DNA from 4 places in the Streptomyces sp. NPDC096132 genome. Region 4 is predicted to be linked to each of the others. Evidence: riboswitches for the same ligand, from Rfam matches in the RefSeq annotation. Region 4 holds a riboswitch; each other region holds the start of a gene.
The links. Region 4 has a riboswitch for cyclic di-AMP ahead of ACIRF9_RS14200 (NlpC/P60 family protein). Riboswitches for the same ligand answer to the same signal wherever they lie in the genome.
Positions count from the first base shown of each region.

Region 1: it holds a riboswitch for cyclic di-AMP, as region 4 does, so the genes downstream of both, ACIRF9_RS37410 (C40 family peptidase) here and ACIRF9_RS14200 (NlpC/P60 family protein) in region 4, are expected to answer to the same signal.
Region 2: it holds a riboswitch for cyclic di-AMP, as region 4 does, so the genes downstream of both, ACIRF9_RS43420 (transglycosylase SLT domain-containing protein) here and ACIRF9_RS14200 (NlpC/P60 family protein) in region 4, are expected to answer to the same signal.
Region 3: it holds a riboswitch for cyclic di-AMP, as region 4 does, so the genes downstream of both, ACIRF9_RS31460 (transglycosylase family protein) here and ACIRF9_RS14200 (NlpC/P60 family protein) in region 4, are expected to answer to the same signal.

Region 1 is NZ_JBIWGA010000021.1:14,477-19,387, reverse strand. Features, by position in the region: gene bioB (biotin synthase BioB) at 1-31, opposite strand, end outside; gene ACIRF9_RS37430 (8-amino-7-oxononanoate synthase) at 180-1,307, shown strand; gene ACIRF9_RS37425 (DUF397 domain-containing protein) at 1,382-1,615, opposite strand; gene ACIRF9_RS37420 (helix-turn-helix domain-containing protein) at 1,625-2,485, opposite strand; gene ACIRF9_RS37415 (ATP-binding protein) at 2,699-3,178, shown strand; gene ACIRF9_RS37410 (C40 family peptidase) at 3,223-3,696, opposite strand; cyclic di-AMP (ydaO/yuaA leader) riboswitch at 3,700-3,902, opposite strand; gene ACIRF9_RS37405 (hypothetical protein) at 4,252-4,560, opposite strand; gene ACIRF9_RS37400 (ATP-dependent Clp protease proteolytic subunit) at 4,568-4,911, opposite strand, start outside.
Region 2 is NZ_JBIWGA010000030.1:10,418-15,328, reverse strand. Features, by position in the region: gene ACIRF9_RS43430 (GNAT family N-acetyltransferase) at 1-677, opposite strand, end outside; gene ACIRF9_RS43425 (HAD family hydrolase) at 1,004-1,828, shown strand; gene ACIRF9_RS43420 (transglycosylase SLT domain-containing protein) at 1,876-2,346, opposite strand; cyclic di-AMP (ydaO/yuaA leader) riboswitch at 2,350-2,576, opposite strand; gene ACIRF9_RS43415 (polyprenyl synthetase family protein) at 2,985-3,995, shown strand; gene ACIRF9_RS43410 (outer membrane lipoprotein carrier protein LolA) at 4,270-4,911, shown strand, end outside.
Region 3 is NZ_JBIWGA010000015.1:43,904-48,814, forward strand. Features, by position in the region: gene ACIRF9_RS31440 (exopolyphosphatase) at 1-97, opposite strand, end outside; gene ACIRF9_RS31445 (DUF501 domain-containing protein) at 94-699, opposite strand; gene ACIRF9_RS31450 (septum formation initiator family protein) at 784-1,260, opposite strand; gene eno (phosphopyruvate hydratase) at 1,364-2,662, opposite strand; gene ACIRF9_RS31460 (transglycosylase family protein) at 2,975-3,676, opposite strand; cyclic di-AMP (ydaO/yuaA leader) riboswitch at 3,681-3,850, opposite strand; gene ACIRF9_RS31465 (transglycosylase family protein) at 4,056-4,911, opposite strand, start outside.
Region 4 is NZ_JBIWGA010000005.1:227,246-232,156, reverse strand. Features, by position in the region: gene pcrA (DNA helicase PcrA) at 1-2,114, opposite strand, end outside; cyclic di-AMP (ydaO/yuaA leader) riboswitch at 2,348-2,521, shown strand; gene ACIRF9_RS14200 (NlpC/P60 family protein) at 2,529-3,677, shown strand; gene ACIRF9_RS14195 (tellurite resistance/C4-dicarboxylate transporter family protein) at 3,827-4,870, shown strand; gene ACIRF9_RS14190 (hypothetical protein) at 4,848-4,911, opposite strand, start outside.

The sequences.
Region 1 (4,911 bases), on a different contig from region 4:
CCTTGTCCACCAGCGTGTTCAGCAGGTCCATGAGAGCCGATCCTGTCCTACCGACCCGCCTCGGGCCAAGGTAGGGATCACACAACACACCCGGTTCGACGTGTGGGTATTGCCACACCGTGGGTAGCGATTGCTGCCGCTAGTGTCTGTCCGCTACCTACAAAAGCACCGGAGGACCCATGGCGTTCGGCTGGATCGACGAACAGGCGGAACTGCGCCGCCGGGCCGGACTCGTACGGACGCTGCGCCCCCGCCCGTCCGACTCTCCGCTGCTCGATCTCGCGAGCAACGACTACCTGGGCCTGTCCCGGCACCCGGAGATCACGGAGGGCGCCGCGGCGGCCGCGCGGACCTGGGGCGGCGGCGCGACCGGCTCGCGGCTGGTCACCGGCACCACCGAACTGCACACCGAGCTCGAGCGCGAGCTCGCCGACTTCTGCGGGGTGGAGGCGGCCCTGGTCTTCTCCTCGGGGTACGCCGCCAACCTCGCCGCGGTCACCGCGCTGGCCCCGCACGGCTCCCTGATCGTCTCCGACGCGGGCAACCACGCCTCGCTCATCGACGGCTGCCGGCTGGCCCGGGGCACCACCCAGGTCGTCGCGCACGCCGACCTGGACGCCGTGCGCAAGGCCCTCGGCACGCACGACGGCCCGGCCGTGGCGGTCTCCGACACGGTCTTCTCGGTCGACGGCGACGCCGCCCCGCTGGCCGGACTCGCGGCCGCCTGCCGGGAGCACGGCGCCGGGCTCGTGGTGGACGACGCCCATGGGCTGGGTGTGCTCGGCGACGGCGGGCGCGGTGCCCCGTACGCGGCGGGTCTCGCGGGCGCCGAGGACGTCGTCGTCACGGTGACGCTGTCGAAGTCGCTCGGCAGCCAGGGCGGGGCCGTGCTGGGTCCCGCGCGCGTGATCGACCATCTGGTCAACGCGGCCCGGACGTTCATCTTCGACACCGGACTGGCCCCGGCGGCGGCGGGCGCGGCACTGGCCGCGCTGAGGCTGCTGCGCAGGGAGCCGCAGCGGGCGGCGCGCGCGCGTGCGGTGGCGGCCGAGCTGCACTCCCGGCTGACGGCCGAGGGCCTGGAAGCGGTACGTCCGGACGCCGCGGTCGTCTCCGTGCGTGCGCCGTCCCCGGAGGGGGCCGTGCGATGGGCGGCGGACTGCCGGTCGGCAGGGCTGGCCGTGGGCTGCTTCCGTCCTCCCTCCGTGCCCGACGGCATCTCGCGCCTCAGGCTGACCGCCCGCGCGGACCTCTCCGGGGCCGAGCTGGAACGCGCTGTACGGGTGATCGGGGAGACACGACCATGAGTCGGCGTGACACGGCCGTGGGTCGCCCCTGATGGCGGATGACGGTGATCAGGCGACGGTGTTCGACGCCGTGGTCAGCGGAACGCGGCCGTGAATCCCGACCAGCTCTCGGGGGAGAAGAGCAGGGCGGGCCCGGACGGGTCCTTGGAGTCGCGTACGGCGAGCAGCCCGGCCCAGGGCCCGGAGGCCGGCCGGGCCGTTTCCACGCAGTTGTTCGCTCCCGTGCTGTAGCTGCTGCGCAGCCACCGCACCTCCGGGAGAGCGTGGGGATCGGTGCTGCGGGGTACGTTCCGAGGCAGTGCAGACATGGTGCCTCCCTACGCGCCGTCAGCTATCGCGGCGATGTATTCCAGTGTTTCCTCGGGCGAAAGGGCATGGGCCCGAAGGGCGTTGAAGGCCTCGGTGTAGGCCTCGAGGTCTTCTTTCCGTTCGAGATAGAGGCTACTCGTCAAGTGGTCGAGAACAACCACGTCCAGATCGGAACCGCTCGAAAATGAGAAGATAACGAAAGGGCCGGTCACTCCGATATGGGCGCCGGCCGCGAACGGCAGGACCTGCAAGCGCACTTGGGGCAGCCGGGCCGCCTCCGTCAGCCGAAGAAGCTGACGGGCCATGACCTCGGGGCCGCCCACCTCCCGCCGCAGCACCGCCTCGTCCAGCACCGCGCTCAGCCGCAGCGGCGGCTGCCTGCGCAGGACGTCCTGGCGGGCGATCCGCACCTCCACCAGCGTGTCCAGCTGGTCCTCGTCCGCGCCCTCCACCGCCGCCCGGGTCACGGCGCGCGCGTACTCGGGCGTCTGCAGCAGTCCCGGGACCACGGTCGTCTCCAGCGTGCGCATCGCTCCGGCCTGCGACTCCAGGCTGATGAAGTCCCGGTAGGCGGCCGGCAGGACCCCGCGGTAGGCGTGCCACCAGTGGTCCCGGCCGCCGCTCTCCTCCGAGCCGGCCAACGCCAGCATCAGCTCCCGCAGTTGCGGGTCGGTCACCCCGTAGGCGTCGAGAAGTAACCGTACATCGGCCGGTTTCGTACCACTGGTGCCGGTCTCGATGCGGCTCACCTTGGACTGGTGCCAGCCGACGAGCCGGGCCGCCTCACCGCTGGTGAGCCCCGCCCGGGCGCGCAGACTGCGCAGTTCGGCGCCCAGCTTCCGGCGGCGCACCGCGGGACCGTGCTGCATGGGCTCCTCCTTACTCCTCGGGGGCCGTCCAAAAACGCTCTGCCGTGGCAGAGTTCACCGCATTGGGCGACAGATATATGCATATCTTGGTGGATCGCCACCCGTGACCGGCGCGGTAATGGCAGTCTGGCGAAGAAGCACCAGTCCGGGACCGTACTCGAACCATCCGCAGCGTGTCGGACTCCGGTCCCGTGGGAAAGGGACGAGGTCGCCATGGCAGACCATCTGGAAGCATCCGTCACTCTGCCGAGCGATCCCGCCTCGGTCTCCACGGCCCGCGGCTTCGTGGCCGGCACCCTCGTCGAATGGGGTCTGCCGGCGGACAGCGAGGCGGCCGACACCATCCGGCTGATCGTTTCCGAACTCGCCACCAACGCCGTACAGCACACCTTCGGGCAGTCACCCACCTTCACGGTGTCCCTGGTCCTCGACCGTGACGAACGCCTGCTGATCGGCGTCACCGACAGCCACCCGCGCTTCCCCAAACGACTGCCGGCCGCCGTCCAGCAGGACAACGGCCGAGGCCTGGTGATCATTCGCTGGCTGACCGCCGAGTACGGCGGCAAGCTCAGAGTCCGCCCCACGCGCGAGGGCGGCAAGACGGTCACGGTCGAGCTGCCGTGGACCGTCCCGGCGGAGCCGGTGGCCGGGGCCCTGACCACCCCACCGGCGGGAGAGCTCCCGGGCCGGTGACGACGCGTCAGGGACGCCGTCACCGCCCGGGAGGACAACGGGGGTCAGCGGACCCGGCCGTACCAGACGCTCTTGGTCCAGATCTTCTGCAGCTTCACCACGTCACCGGTCTTCGGCGAGTGCCAGATCTTGCCCTTACCCGCGTAGATCCCGACGTGGTACACGTACGACCCCGAGTGGAAGAACACGAGGTCGCCGGCCTTGCGGTTGGAGGCCGAGATGTGGCGGGTCTTGTTGTACTGCTGCGCCGCCGTACGCGGCAGGGTCTTGCCCGCCTTCTTGTACGAGTACAGCGTGAGACCCGAGCAGTCGAACCTCTTCGGTCCGGTGGCCCCGTACTTGTACGGGGAGCCCTTCTTGGAGGCCGCGACCTGAAGTGCCTTCGTCGCCGGGGTGGCGGCCGCCGCGTCGGAGGCGACCCCGGGGATCACGATCGAGCCGCCCACGGCGGCGATGGCGAAGGCCGAGGCCGTACCGGCCCGGGCCATGAGCGACGGGACACGATTGAGCGCAGTCATGCGCAACCCTTCGTCAACCGCCTGTGAAGGATGACCTGTCGGATTCGGGCTGACAAAGGTGCCCGGCCGCTCGCGCGGCTTCACCCCAAGGGCTGCTCGACCCGGTCATGGCGTGACCGTTCCGGCGACCCGTCGTGCTTGGGTCCTCCACTCCTGCCGATGCACTTCTGTCGACCGGTCAATCCGGGCAGCGGCAGGACTCGGCGTCCGCCCGGACCGCCCCGCCGCTTGTGGCGGGGACTTGTCGTCAGACACGGATCTTGACTCACCGTTGACCAAAAATCCCAACGCAACCGGGGATTTGTGGGGTTACTCACCACTCACCCGTTCGGGTGGACACCCTGATGGGCGATCAGGAGTCAAGGGTGCCAAAGACCCCCCGACCTGCGCCGCTACCCCTTGAGCCGCCCCGGGAAACGGCGCCTTCGGCACAATGCGCGCGCTCGCAAAAGGAGCCGCCGCTCCGCCGAACGGGGGTAACCCGTCTGGTGCGTTTCAACTCCGGCCCGGACGTCGCGTTCGTGACGCGGGCGCTCAGGGCCGGACGACCGTGGGTCAACTGTCGGAGAGCGGAGGCACCGTGACGCGCGCCGTACGGCGCTCCCCGTCCAGCACGCGCAGCGCCCGCGCGAGGGTCGGCGCGTGCAGCTCGCTCTCGCCCCGCTGGTGCATCAGCGTCAGCGCGTCGCGCAGCTCCGCCGCCCTCGCCACCAGCGCCTGGGCGGCCCTCAGCCCGCGGTACGTGTCCCCGTGATGCGCGGGGTTGATCCGCCCGAGCAGGTCCACCACGTCCAGATAACGGTCGATCAGCTCGGCCTCGGCGCGGGTGAGCGCGGGCAGCGGCGGCAGCTCGGGAGGCAGCATCGGCGGCTCACCGCCCACCGCGTCCGCCGGACAGGTCCCGGCGGCTGGGGACGACCCCGTCGATCAGGCCGTACTCCACGGCCCCGGGCGCCGTCAGGATCAGGTCGCGCTCGATGTCCGCGGTCACCTGTCCGGGGCTGCGGCCGGTGTGCCGTACGAGCATCTCCTCCAGCAGGTCCCGGGTGCGGGCCAGCTCATCGGCCTGGATGGCCAGGTCGCTGGCCTGCCCCTCGACCGGTTCGGGCAGCGCCGGCTGCTGGATCACCATCCGGGCGCCCGGCAGCGCGAACCGCTTGCCGGGGGCGCCCGCCGCCAGCAGCACCGCCGCGGACGAGCCGGCCTGGCCCAGGC
Region 2 (4,911 bases), on a different contig from region 4:
ACGGACAGTGTGCCGGAGCACTCCGGCGCGCGCGTCTCGTGCAGCGTGTGCACGAGACGGGTGATCCAGTCCTGCGCGAACCGGTCCCGGCGCCCGGTCCTGCGGTACTGCGCCGACTTCCACGCCATGAGGGTGCGCAGCGCGGCCGGGTCGCGTTCGTCGAACACGAACCGCAGCTCGCCGACCTGGCGGCCGAGCCTGCGCTCCTTGGCGAGGGTCGTCTTCAGGAACTTCGGCGACTGGGCCCGCAGGACGGACTCGTACGTCTCGTAGCCCTTCTCCACGTCGATGACGTAGGAGGTGTACTCCGCGGCCGCGTGCGGCACGAACAGCCCCTGTTCCGCCTCGAGGTTGTCGAAGGCGAAGCTGGACAGGGAAGAACCCCGCATCAGTTCGTCGACGTTCAGCCCGAGGCCCGGCGCCAGTACGGCGCCCTGCGCGTCCGAGACGCCGTACGCGAGGGCCTGGCCCTGGCCGAGCCCGCCGCGCTCATGGGGCAGGAAGCCGACCGGCTCGCGCCCCTCGTACACCACCGCCACACGCGCGCGTGACCGCACGCGGCCCACGGCGTCGGTGAACTCCGGTTCCATGAAGGGGTTGCGCGGCGCGGTCGACATGGCGCGCAGCGCGCGCCACCGCTCCCGTTCCCCCTCGCCGAGATCCTCCGGCCTCAGCACACGGATACGCCCACTGCTCAACCTGACCCCCCGATCAAGTCCCCCCTGGACACATGGACGGTACCGCTCCAGACCGGGCGCACGGTAGGTAGCGAAGCATGTTGTTGCCAACCGGTACAGAGGCCTTTAACCGGTCGCTACCCGGCGATGCGGTGGAAAGCCATTTCTCGCCACTCTCGCCATTTCTCGCCCGGCCGATCCCCTCCATCCCGGGCATCAACAGCGATCGGTCAACAAAAGAAGGGGAGTTGACACAAGAGGGCCGGACTCCGTCCTGGTCCGGTTCAGGTCGAGTCCGGCGGGTGCGGGATCCGTATTCTCTGATCATGGCCGCACCCATCGCATACGCCGAGCGCACCGCGTACTCCCTCATCGCCACCGACCTGGACGGAACGCTGCTGCGCGGCGACGACACGTTCTCCGACCGGTCGCTCGACGCGCTCGCGCGGGTGGCGGCCGCCGGGGCGCGCCACCTGGTGGTGACCGGCCGCCCCGCGCCCCGCGTACGCCCGTTGCTCGACCGCCTGCACAGCAGGGGGCTCGCGGTGTGCGGACAGGGCGCGCAGTTGTACGACGCCGGCGCGAACCGTCTGCTGTGGTCGGTCACCCTGGACCGGGAACTCGCGGAGACCGCGCTGGGCAAGATCGAGGCCGAGGTCGGGCAGGTGTACGCGGCCGTCGACCAGGACGGCGTCGACGGGCTGACGCTGATCGAGCCGGGCTACCGGATGCCGCACCCGACCCTGCCCGCCCTGCGCGTGGAGCGGCGCGACGACCTGTGGTGCGAGCCGATCAGCAAGGTGCTGCTGCGCCATCCCAGCCTGTCCGACGACGAACTGGCGGCGACGGCCCGTTCGGTGGTCGGCTCGCTCGCCACCGTCACCATGTCGGGGCCGGGCACGGTGGAGCTGCAGCCGTGCGGGATCACCAAGGCGACGGGGCTGGCCCTGGCCGCCGAGCATCTGGGCCTGCGGCCCGAGGACACCCTGGCCTTCGGGGACATGCCCAACGACATCCCGATGTTCGACTGGGCCGGCCGCGGTGTCGCGATGGCCAATGCCCACCCGGAGCTGAAGGCGGTGGCCGACGAGGTGACGACGCCGAACGAGGACGACGGCGTGGCCGTCGTCCTCGAACGTCTCTATCCGTAGCGGCTCGGCTCAGTACGCGCCGAACACGTTATCCGTAGCGGCTCGGCTCAGTACGCGCCGAACACGTTGTCGATCGAGCCGTAGCGCGCGGCCGCGTAGTTGCAGGCGGCGGTGATGTTCGCGACCGGCTCGTAGGGGTCCCACGACGTGCCGGACACGTGGTACGCGTTGAAGGTCGGGTCGATCACCTGCAGCAGGCCCTTGGACGGGGTGCCGGCGGCCGCGTTGGAGTCCCAGAGGTTGACGGCGGACGGGTTGCCCGAGGACTCCCGCATCACGTTGCGGTAGATGCCGTTGTAGGTGCCCGGGATCCCGTGCTGCGCCATGACCTGGAGCGACGCGCGGATCCAGCCGTCGAGGTTGTTGGCGTAGCCGAGGCTGGTGGCGGTGGTCACGGTCGGGGTGGCCGCGGAGGCGGCGGTCGCGCCGAAGAGCGGGAGGGCGAGCACGGTGACGCCGGTGGCGGCGACGGCGAGCGTGCGGGCGAGGCGGCGGGAGCGGCGGGGCTGAGCGGGCATGGCGAAGTTCCTCTCCGTCGCCTGCGAGGTGAGCTGTCGGGTTCGGGCGGGAGCTGCCCGGCCGTGTCCTCGCGGACACGACTTCACCCCGAGCCGTCCCGTTGTGTCCGGTACATGTCCAGAGACATGGCCGGGCGCATCGGGTGCGGCGACTTACCTGGTTCCCCCGCTCCTGCCGTGGTCTTCTCGGTGGGTGTCCGGGCGGTGGCAGGATTCGGCGTCCGCCCGACAGGCCGGGAACGTATGCGAGAGCACATGTCCGGAACAAGTGGCGGATTCACAGTTCACCCCTATTGACCTTGATCTGTGCTCTATGAGGTGCTTGATCCTTTGTTGCTGCAAAGTGTCAACTCGCTTGAGCGGCACGAGGTGTCGGGGCGCCGCGAAGGGGAACCGGAAGGGGGGCGGTTGGGCCGGGCGAGTGAGCCAACTCACCAGCGATCACAAGAGGGGTGAATCGGGCAATAAACCCAGATGGCGGCTTAAGGGGTGCCCCTTCTCATAGGGCCTGTCCGGGCTGTCACCGTGGGGGCTCGCGGTGATCGAAACATGACCGGATACGCTGACTTGAGTGAGCGCAGAGACCTATCGACAAACCGCGTAGTCGCTTGTAGACACCAGCAGACAGGAGACCCCTCGTGACCGTCGTCGAGCCGTTTGGGCTGAACGTGCGGGACCAGGCTCTCGAAGCCGATGTCCAGGCCGGACTGGCGGCTGTCGAGGAAGGCTTGCTCGAGGCCACCAAGAGTGAGGTGCCGTTCATCACCGAGGCGGCCCAGCACCTGCTGCGGGCCGGCGGGAAGCGGTTCCGGCCGCTGCTCGTGATGCTCGCGGCGCGGTTCGGTGACCCGTACGCGCCGGGGATCGTCCCCTCGGCCGTCGTGGTCGAGCTCACCCATCTGGCCACTCTGTACCACGACGACGTGATGGACGAGGCCGCGGTGCGGCGCGGGGTGCCCAGCGCGAACGCCCACTGGGGCAACTCGCTCGCCGTCCTCACCGGCGACTTCCTCTTCGCGCGCGCCTCGCACATCCTGGCCGACCTCGGCCCCGAGGCGGTGCGGGTGCAGGCGGAGGCGTTCGAGCGGCTGGTCACCGGCCAGATCCTGGAGACGGCGGGCCCGGTCGACGGCCGTGACCCGGTCGACCACTACCTCGACGTGCTCGGCGGCAAGACCGGCTCCCTCGTGGCGGTGTCCTGCCGCTTCGGCGCGATGATGTCGGGCGCCGACGAGACGGTGGTGGACGTACTGACCCAGTACGGGGAGCGGCTCGGCGTCGCCTTCCAGCTCGCCGACGACGTCCTCGACATCGCCTCCGACTCCCACGAGTCGGGCAAGACACCGGGCACGGACCTGCGCGAGGGCGTCCCCACCCTTCCGGTGCTGCGGCTGCGCGAGCGCGCGGCCCAGCAGAAGCTGCCCGAGGACATCGCGCTGTGCGAGCTCCTCGACTCCGACCTGAGCGACGACGCCAAGCTCGCCGAGGCGGTCGCGGCCCTGCGCGCCCACCCGGCGCTGGAGCAGGCCCGCCGCGACACGGTGCGCTACGCCGAGGAGGCACGGGCCGCGCTGGCACCGCTCACGGAGTGCGACGCGAAGGTGGCCCTCATGGGACTCTGCGACGCGGTGGTCCACCGAGCCGGCTGACCCGCCGACGCCGACCTCACCCCCGCTCCCGCGGTCGCCGGCCACGCTCGGGGCGGCGACCCCTACGGGTCGGGGGACCCCGTCGTCCTCCGTGTCATACCGCAGGTGTACGCGGAGTTGAGTCCATGGGTTGACGCTTCCTCATGGGGCATTTGGTCAGATGGGAATCACGGAAAACACCACTCCTCACCGATTCGGGTGAGAATGGCGGCACGGGGTGGGGACGTTCAACGTGAGATGACCAGCCGCCGCCGACGACGGAGGTAAGGCACACATGGCACCGAACGCATCCGACGACAGCATGACCGCCGAGGAGACGGACGACCTGCGCGTCGGGCGGCGCAAGGCCGTGCGGTACGTCGTCCCGGTGACCGTGATCGGCGTCGCCGCGGCGACGATCGGCCTGGTCCCGGCGCTCGCCGACTCCGGCGACCCGGACCTGCCGAAGATCACCGCCCAGCAGCTCCTCGACAAGATCGCCGCTTCGGACGTGCAGCAGCTGTCCGGCACCGTGAAGATCAGCACCGACCTGGGCCTGCCCGACCTCGGCGGGCTGGAGAGCGGACTGCTCTCCGGGGCCGCGGGCAACGGCGGTGACGGATCGTCCGCCGACCCCTCGGCCAAGCTCACCGAACTCGCCTCCGGCACCCACACCCTGCGCGTCGCCGCCGACGGCCCCGACCGGCAGAAGCTCTCCCTGCTGGAGAACGCCGCCGAGTACAGCCTCATCCACAACGGCAAGGACGTCTGGGGCTACGACAGCGCCTCCAACGAGGTCTACCACTCCACCACCGACGAGAGCGCGAAGGACGGGGCTCGGACCCCCGTACCGGCCACGCCCAAGGACCTCACCGAGGACGCCCTCAAGGCGGTCGACGACACCACGTCCGTCACCGTCGACGGCACCGTGCACGTG
Region 3 (4,911 bases), on a different contig from region 4:
TCATCCCCGCGCCGGAGGCGCTATGGGACACAGTGCAGTCGGCGACGAGGAGGCGGATGGAGTTCGTACCGCAGTCGATGGCGGCGACGCGGGTCACCGGGCGTCTCCCTCGATCGGCTTGAAGGCGAAGTGGCCCGCGCCGTCCTGAGAGGTCTCCACCTGCCATCCCTCGCCGGACGGCGGCTCGGGCAGCGTCACGCACGTCCCCTTGGCCCACCACTCCGGCAGCATGGCCAGCGCCTCGTCCCCCAGCGGGTTCACGCCGGGCCCCGCGGCCAGCGAGTGGGCCACCAGGACGTGCAGACACTTCACCCGGTCCGGCATACCACCGGCGCTGGGGAAGCCCTTCAGCTCCTCGATCTCGTCCCGGCGCCGGACGTAGTCCTCGTGCGCGGCACGGTAGGCCGCGGCCAGCTCCGGGTCGGTCCGCAGCCGCTCCGTCATCTCCTTCATGACGCCGTTCGCCTCGAGGGTGCCGATCGCGGAGTTCGCCTTGGGGCACGTCAGGTAGTACAGCGTCGGGAAGGGGGTGCCGTCGGGCAGGCGGGGGGCCGTCTCGACGACGTCCGGCCGGCCGCAGGGGCACCGGTGCGCGATCGCGCGCAGCCCGCGCGGCGGACGGCCGAGCTGCTGCTTGAAGGCCTCGACGTCCGCGTCGGTGGGCTCGGTGCGCGGGGTGGTCGGCGGGGGCGTTTCCATACCTGTCTTTCTACATGCACGGTTCACTGGTGGGGGCGATCGGTCTCACGACCGGTCTCACGGGCCGGACTCACCCGGTCGGTCTCACCGGTCGGAGGCGTCCGACTTGTCGACCCCGTCCCAGACGTTCGAGTACCAGGGGCGGTCGGCCGCCCCGAGGTCGGCGCGGGTCTGCCGGGCCGCGTCCGGGTCGATCACGATGTAGCCGGTCTCCCCCGGCATCACGTAGTGCAGCCGCTCCCGGATCTGCTGCTCGGCGTACGCGTCGTCCTGCCAGCGTGCCTTGAGATCGCGCAGCTGCTCCACCCGCCGGCTGGCCTCTTCCTTCTCCCGCTCCAGGTCGGCGACCTCGGCGCGCTGGGAGACGTACTGCCGCATCGGGTAGGCGAGGGCGACGATCAGGGTGCACAGGACCAGCGCCAGCAGGGCGGCGCGGCTGGTGAGGCGGGAGCGGCGGGCCTGACGCTTGGTCTGGGAGCGGTAGACACGGGCCGCCGTCTGCTCACCGAGCAGCCGCAGCCTGGTCGCGGTGGAGAAACGGTCCCGGTCCTTCACGGCCATCGGTACTGCCTCCCCTTTTCACACGCGCGTACGTCCCCGCACACGGTACGGGACCGAGTACGGGGACGTACGTACGACTGGCTATCGCTTGACCCGGGCGGGGTCAGCCCTTGGAGACCCCACGGAACCGCGGGAAGGCCGAGCGGCCGGCGTACACCGCGGCGTCGTCGAGGATCTCCTCGATGCGCAGCAGCTGGTTGTACTTGGCGACGCGCTCGGAGCGGGCCGGGGCGCCGGTCTTGATCTGGCCGCAGTTGGTGGCGACGGCCAGGTCGGCGATGGTGACGTCCTCGGTCTCGCCGGAGCGGTGCGACATCATGCACTTGAAGCCGTTGCGCTGGGCCAGCTCGACGGCGTCCAGGGTCTCGGTCAGCGAACCGATCTGGTTCACCTTCACGAGCAGGGCGTTGGCGGTGCCCTCCTCGATGCCGCGGGCGAGGCGCTCGGGGTTGGTGACGAACAGGTCGTCGCCGACGAGCTGGACCTTGTCGCCCAGACGGTCGGTGATGACCTTCCAGCCGGCCCAGTCGTCCTCGAACAGCGGATCCTCGATGGAGACGAGCGGGTAGGCCGCGACGAGCTCCTCGTAGTACTCCGTCATCTCGGCGGCGGAGCGGTCCTTGCCCTCGAAGAGGTACTTGCCGTCCTTGTAGAACTCGGAGGCGGCGACGTCGAGGGCGAGGGCGATCTGCTCGCCGGGGATGTAACCGGCTTCCTTGATGGCCTCGAGGATGAGGTCGAGGGCCTCGCGGTTGGAGCCGAGGTTCGGGGCGAAGCCGCCCTCGTCGCCGAGGCCGGTGGACAGGCCCTTGGACTTCAGGACCTTCTTGAGGGTGTGGTAGACCTCGGTGCCCCAGCGCAGGGCCTCGGAGAAGGACTCCGCGCCGATCGGCGCGATCATGAACTCCTGGATGTCCACGTTGGAGTCGGCGTGCGAGCCGCCGTTCAGGATGTTCATCATCGGCACCGGCAGCAGGTGCGCGTTGGGGCCGCCCAGGTAGCGGAAGAGCGGGAGGTCGCTGGCCTCGGAGGCGGCGTGGGCGACGGCGAGCGAGACGCCGAGGATGGCGTTGGCGCCGAGGGAGCCCTTGTTGTCGGTGGCGTCCAGGTCGAACATGGCCTGGTCGATCAGACGCTGCTCGGTGGCGTCGTAGCCGACCAGCTCCGGGCCGATCTGCTCGATGACGGCGAGGACGGCCTTCTCGACACCCTTGCCCTGGTAGCGGTTGGGGTCACCGTCGCGGAGCTCGATGGCCTCGAAGGCGCCGGTGGAAGCGCCGGACGGGACGGCGGCACGACCCGTGCTGCCGTCGTCGAGGCCGACCTCGACCTCGACCGTGGGGTTGCCTCGGGAGTCCAGGATTTCCCGGGCTACGACGACGTCGATGGACGGCACGAGCATCTCCTTCTTGGGATGTGACGCTGGTTGTGCGGGGCCGCGTGGGCCTTGCGACTAGAGCCTAACCGCCTTCGGGGCGTCGGCAGCCGACCGACCGCCCCGTGGACAAACTGACCGTACACATTGTTCCCCATCGGAACAAAGGGCGGGTGGCGCGGAGGCGAACACACGGGCAAAGAAAAACCCCGCCCCGGTGCGTACGGGGGAACACGCACCGGAGCGGGGAGCCCGTGGGGACGGGGGGTGACCCTCACGAGGCCTTCAGTGTGCGGGGCCACCTTGTGAGCGGCCTGTGGCCCCGCTGGGAAGCAGGTGTCACTTCAGGTGCAGCTGCTGACCCGGGTAGATGAGGTCGGCGTCCTCGACGATGTCCTTGTTCAGCTGGAACAGCTTCTGCCAGCCGCCCTTGACCTTGTGCTTCTCGGCGATGGAGCTGAGGGTGTCGCCCTTGACGACCTTGTACTCGCCGTCGCCCTTCTTCACCTTCTTGCCGGTCGGGGTGGTGACCGTCTTGGAGGCGGCGGGGCGCTCGGCGGAGCGGGAGGCGCTCTGCTGCTCGGTCGAACGCGTGGTGGTGTCCGAGGAGCCGGCGCTGCTCGACGAGGAGGAGTCGGCGGAGCTGGAGGAGCCGCCACCGGCGTACGGGGTGCTGGACAGACCCGTGCCGCAGACCGGCCAGGCGCCCTTGCCCTGACCCGCGAGGACCTTCTCGGCGACGGTGATCTGCTGTTCCTTGCCGGCGAGGTCGGCGCGCGCGGCGTAGGCGGTGCCGCCGTAGGCGGCCCAGGTGGAGGCCGAGAACTGCAGGCCGCCGTAGTAGCCGTTGCCGGTGTTGATGGACCAGTTGCCGCCGGACTCGCACTGGGCGACCGCGTCCCACTCGGAGGCGGTGGCGGCGGAGGCGTTGCCGGCCGCCATCAGCGGGGCGGCGATGGCGACACCGGTGACGCCGGCGAGCGCGGCGACGCGGGTGGCCTTGTTCGGACGACGGTGCTTGCCCTTGCCGGAAAACAGCATGGATCGATCCCCTCACCGACGCCTGCGAGGTGAGCTGTCGGGTTCGGGCCGGTTGAGTTGCCCGGCCGCGCACCTCATGGTGCGCGGCTTCACCCCGAGCCGGTTCCGGCGGTCAACCGCCGGGCCCGGCACTTACCTTGGGTCCCCCGCTCCTGCCTACGGCGCTTGACGCGACGACTGTTCCCGGGCTGCCACTGGCAGGATTCGGCGTTACGGCAGCCGGGGCTCGGGTTGCCGAGCGGTCATGACCGTAGACACGCGATCCGGGGAATTTCAAAGACGATCACGACTTCTGAGACTCATCCCACACTTTCACCAAACCGGACATTCGGCGCGAAGCGGGACGTGAACTCCCGGTGTTTTTCTGGGTGTTCCGCCCCTATTCGACGCCGGTGTCCAGGGTCTGACCGGGGGTGATGTCGCTCGGGTCGGCGCCGATGACGTCCTTGTTCTCGGCGTAGAGCGCACGCCATCCGCCGTCGAGGTCAAGGGAGTCGGCGATGGAGGCGAGGGTGTCACCCTCCTGGACCGTGTAGACGCTCGCCGCGTGCCGGCCGGAGGAGGCGGTGGAGGTGTTGTCCGCCACGGTCTCGTCGGCGGTGGCGCCACGATGGCGGCCGGAGCCGAGGGAGCCGGTGTCCACGAGGCTCCAAGAACCCTCCGCCTGGGCCGGATTGTCCGAGTCGTCCACTTCCGGGATGGCCGTGGGCGAACTGTCGGCACCCTCCGCGTCATCGGAGGCTTCATCCGAAGTGCCCGACTTGTCGGAGTCGTTCGCCTCCGGGGACGAAGAGGACGAAGGGGACTCAGAGGCCGAACCGGACGAATCGCCGGAGGAATCGGCCGAGTCTTCGTCGGAGTTGCCGGAGCCGCCTGAGTCGCCGGACTTTCCGGAGTCGGACGACGAACCCTTGGACAGGTCGGACAATCCGGAGGATGCGGACGAGTCGGACTCTTCGTCCCCCACCCCGGTGTCCACGCTCAACGCACCGTTCTCCTTGGTGAGCCCGGACGTCAGCCCGCAGGTGCCCCAGGCGCCGACGCCCTCGGCCGCGAGGACCTTCTGCGCCACGGCTATCTGCTGGTTGCGGCTGGCCAGGTCGGGGCCGGCGGCGTAGTCGAGTCCGTCGTAGGTCTCCCAGTCCTCCTGGGTGAGGCTCAGACCGCCGTACTCGCCGTTGCCCTCGTCGGCGCTCCAGGAACCGCCGGTCTCGCACTGCGCCACCTTGTCCCAC
Region 4 (4,911 bases):
ATCGCGGACCGCGTGAGGTAGAGCCGCTCCCGCGCGCGTGTGATGCCGACGTAGGCCAGGCGGCGCTCCTCCTCCAGCTCCTTGGTCTGGCCGAGGGCGCGCATGTGCGGGAACACGCCGTCCTCCATGCCGGTGAGGAAGACGACCGGGAACTCCAGGCCCTTGGCGGTGTGCAGGGTCATCAGGGTGATGACGCCGGAGCCCTCCTCGTCCTCGTCGGGGATCTGGTCGGAGTCCGCGACGAGCGCGACCCGCTCCAGGAAGGCGGCGAGCCCGACGGGGGCCGCACCCTCTCCCTCGCCGGCCTCCTGCTCGAACTCCAGTGCCACGGCGGCGAGTTCCTGGAGGTTCTCGATACGGGTCTCGTCCTGCGGGTCGGTGGAGGCCTGCAACTCGGCGAGGTAGCCGGTGCGTTCCAGCACGGCCTCCAGGACGGTCGCGGGGCCTGCGCCGGACTCGACGATCGTACGGAGCTCCTCCATCAGGGCGTTGAACCGCTTCACGGCGTTCGTCGACCGCGCGGCCATGCCGTACGCCTCGTCGACGCGCTTCAGCGCCTGCGGGAAGCTGATCTTCTCCCGCTGGGAGAGGGCGTCGATCATCGCCTCCGCGCGGTCGCCGATGCCGCGCTTGGGGACGTTGAGGATGCGGCGCAGCGGGACGGAGTCCTCCGGGTTGGCGATGACCCGCAGGTAGGCCAGGACGTCCCGGACCTCCTTGCGCTCGTAGAAGCGGACGCCGCCGACGACCTTGTAGGGCAGGCCGACGCGGATGAAGACCTCTTCGAAGACACGGGACTGGGCGTTGGTGCGGTAGAAGACGGCGACGTCACCGGCCTTCGCGTCGCTCGCGTCGGTCAGTCGGTCTATCTCGTCGGCGACGAACTGGGCCTCGTCGTGCTCGGTGTCGGCGACATAGCCGGTGATGCGCGCGCCCGCGCCCGCGTTGGTCCACAGGTTCTTGGGGCGGCGGGACTCGTTGCGCTCGATGACCGCGTTGGCGGCGGAGAGGATCGTCTGCGTGGAGCGGTAGTTCTGCTCGAGCAGGATCGTCGTCGCGTCCGGGTAGTCCTCCTCGAACTGGAGGATGTTGCGGATCGTCGCGCCCCGGAAGGCGTAGATCGACTGGTCGGCGTCACCCACGACGCACAGCTCGGCGGGCGGCACGTCGTACTCGCTGGGGGGTACGTCGACCGGGTGCTCAAAGGTGCCGACCAGCTCCCTGACCAGGGCGTACTGGGCGTGGTTGGTGTCCTGGTACTCGTCGACGAGGACATGACGGAAGCGGCGGCGGTAGTGCTCGGCGACGTCCGGGAACGCGCGCAGCAGGTTGACCGTCGTCATGATCAGGTCGTCGAAGTCGAGGGCGTTCGCCTCGCGCAGCCGGGACTGGTACATCGCGTAGGCCTGGGCGAGGGTCTTCTCGAAGCCGTCGGCGGCCTGGGCGGCGAAGTCCTCCTCGTCGATCAGCTCGTTCTTCAGGTTGCTGATCTTGGCGCTGAAGGACTTCGGCGGGAAGCGCTTGGGGTCGAGGTCCAGGTCGCGGCAGACCAGGGCCATCAGGCGCTTGGAGTCGGCGGCGTCGTAGATCGAGAAGGAGGACGTGAAGCCCAGCTTCTTGCTCTCGCGGCGCAGGATGCGCACGCACGCGCTGTGGAAGGTCATCACCCACATCGCGTTGGCGCGCGGGCCGACGAGCTGCTCGACGCGCTCCTTCATCTCGCCCGCGGCCTTGTTGGTGAAGGTGATCGCGAGGATCTGGCCCGGATGCACGTTCCGCTCGGCGAGGAGGTGGGCGATGCGGTGGGTGAGCACGCGGGTCTTGCCGGAGCCGGCGCCGGCGACGATGAGCAGGGGGGTACCGGCGTGGACGACGGCCGCGCGCTGGTTGTCGTTGAGCCCCTCCAGGAGCGCCGCCGCGTCGATCGCCGGGCGCGGGGCGCCGTCGCGGTAGTAGGCATCGCGGTCCGGGGGCACGTCGAACTTCCCGCCGAACAGATCGTCCGGAACCGACTCCGGAGCGTGATCGTCCTCGGGCGGCGGCGGGGGCTCCTCGTCGTGGCCGCGAGGGCCCTGGAGGTCCGCCAGGAAGCTGTCGTCAAAGAGGCTGCTCATCGCTCTCCGAGTCTAGGGTGCCCCACTGACAACGCGGAGCCGTCCCGGGAAACATGCCCACCCTCACCTTCCGAGGCGGCCGTATCACAGCATGTGATCCCATGGATGAGCTTTGCTCAAGGTAACGAAAATGTATCGGGCATATCGCCCATCAACCTTCACAGGGGCCACACGAGTTGGCTACCGTGCCGGGCAGGCCTCCACGGATCCCCACCGGCGAACCTCGCCGGGCCGCGCGGCCTCCGCCGAGTCCGGTGCGCCCTTGTGCGGCAGCCGGAGCCGGGGACCCACCGATTCCCCGGGGTGAATCGGCCCGACCGCCCAGTGGGGCAGGGCCGTAGGGCGCCCTTCCGAACCATCCGCCCGAACCCGACAGCTAACCCGGTAGGCGGACGATGGAAGGAGTCGCCTCCCTTGGCGTCGCAGCACCGCAAGCCGCGCTTCCCGGGCACCCGCGTGGCAGGCATACGCACGCCCGCCCTCGCCACCGCCGCCCTCACGTCCGTGGCCCTGCTCTCCCAGTCGGCCAACGCCGCCCCCGCCGACGACGGCAAGCCGAGCCTGGAGGAGGTCGAGAAGAAGGTCGACGACCTCTACCGCCAGGCGGAGTCGGCGACCGAGAAGTACAACGCCGCCAAGGAGAAGACGACCAAGCAGCGCAAGCGCGTCGACACGCTCCTCGACGACGTCGCCCAGCGCACCCAGAAGCTCAACGAGGCACGGGAGGAGCTGGGTTCCTTCGCCGCGGCCCAGTACCGCACCGGCGCCTCCGCCCCCGACACGGCGACCTTCCTGCTGGCCGACTCCCCGCAGGACTACTTCGACCAGACGCAGCTGATGAGCCGGCTGACCGACCGCCAGAAGGGCGCGGTCGACGACTACTTCACCGAGCAGTCGGCGACGATGAAGAAGCGGCAGGAGGCCACCGAGAGCCTCTCGGCGCTCACCGACACGCAGAGCGATCTGAAGACCGCCAAGGCCACGGTCCAGCAGAAGCTCGGCGACGCGCGCGAGCTGCTGTCGCAGCTGACGGCCCAGGAGAAGGCGCGGCTGGCGGCGATCGAGAAGCGGAAGCAGGAGGAGGCCGCGCGCAAGGCGGCGGAGCTCGCCCAGCAGCAGGCCGCCGAAGCGGCCGCCCAGCAGCAGAGCGCCGACACCTCCGAGACGACCGGCTCCTCGTCGTCCGGCACGGACTCGTCGTACGCCACCAAGGCCGAGAAGGCGCTCGCCTTCGCCCGCGCGCAGATCGGCAAGCCGTACGTCTGGGGCGCCACCGGCCCCGACTCCTACGACTGCTCCGGCCTCACCCAGGCCGCCTGGAAGGCCGCGGGCGTCACCCTCCCGCGCACCACCTACGACCAGGTGAACGCCGGCACCACCGCCTCCCTCGCCGACGCCCAGCCCGGCGACCTGGTCTTCTTCTACGACGACGTCAGCCACGTCGGCATCTACATCGGCAACGGCATGATGATCCACGCCCCGAAGCCGGGCGCGTACGTCCGCGAGGAGTCGATCTACTACGACGGAGAGTCGGGCATCCACAGCGTGGTTCGCCCGGCCTGAGGCAGTCACAGCGGCAGGCGTACCGCGGCCAGACCGAGGCACGCGCGCGTGAGGCGTTTTGTGCGACTACGCGCGCGTGCGCCGTTTTTTGCAGCCACGCGCGCGTGTGCCCCCGCGCAAGCCGCTCCGCACTCCTTAGCATCGGCCCCATGCCCGGCTCCTCCTCCCTTCGCGCCTGGTGGGCGCAGCGTCCGCCGGCGGCCGGGGCCGCCGTTCTGGCGACCGGCATCCTGTCCGTCGGACTGCACCTGGCGGGATACGAGACGTTGTCCCGCGTCGCGCTGGCGCTGGCCGGCGCCGCCTGGGTGGCGCTGGGCGCGGACTTCGTCGTACGCCTGGTGCGGGAGCGCGAGCGGTGGCTCGCGGAGGCGGGCACGCCGGCCGGACTGACCGCCGTGGCCGCCACGACCGTCCTCGGCACACGGGTCTCGGCGCTCGGCTGGCAGTCCCTCGCGTGGGCGTCGCTGGCCCTGTCGGCCGTGCTGTGGCCGGTGCTGCTGACGGGCGTCGCACGGCAGGTCGTACGGCATCTCGCGGGGCACCGGGGACGGCGGATGCCCGGGGACGTGTTCCTGTGCTGTGTGGCCACCCAGGGGCTCGCGGTGCTGGGCGCGACGCTCGCCAAGGCGGAGGCGATGACGTGGCCGGCGTACACGGCGCTGGCGCTGTTCTGGCTGGGGCTGGTGCTCTACGTGCTGATGCTGGCCCTGTTCGACTGGCGGCAGGTGACCGAGGGCGCCGGCGACCAGTGGATCGCGGGCGGGGCACTCGCCGTCTCGGCGTTCGCGGGGGCGAGGCTCATCGCCGCCGACCGCGGGGAGCTGTATCTGTGGAACGCCGACGACAGGGGCGCCCTGCGCGCGATGACCGTCGCGCTGCTCGTGCTCTCGCTGTGCTGGTACGCCGTACTGCTCGCCGCCGAGGTGTTCCGGCCGCGCCTGCGCTACGACGTCCGGCGATGGGCGACGGTGTTCCCGATGGGGGTGACGGCGGCGGCGATGCTCTCCGTCGCCGCGGCCGTCCGCATCCCGGGCCTCAAGGGGCCCGGGGAGGTGCTGCTGTGGGTCGCGGTGGCCGCGTGGCTGGCCGTCGCCGTGGCGGCGCTGGCCATGGTCCGCCGGTCCGTGACGGCCTCCGGGTTCCCCGGCTCCCCGGGATCCACCCGGTCCGTCAGGTCCAGAGGACCGCGATGAAGATGTTCGCCACGGTCAGCAGGCCGACCAGGCCGAACAGC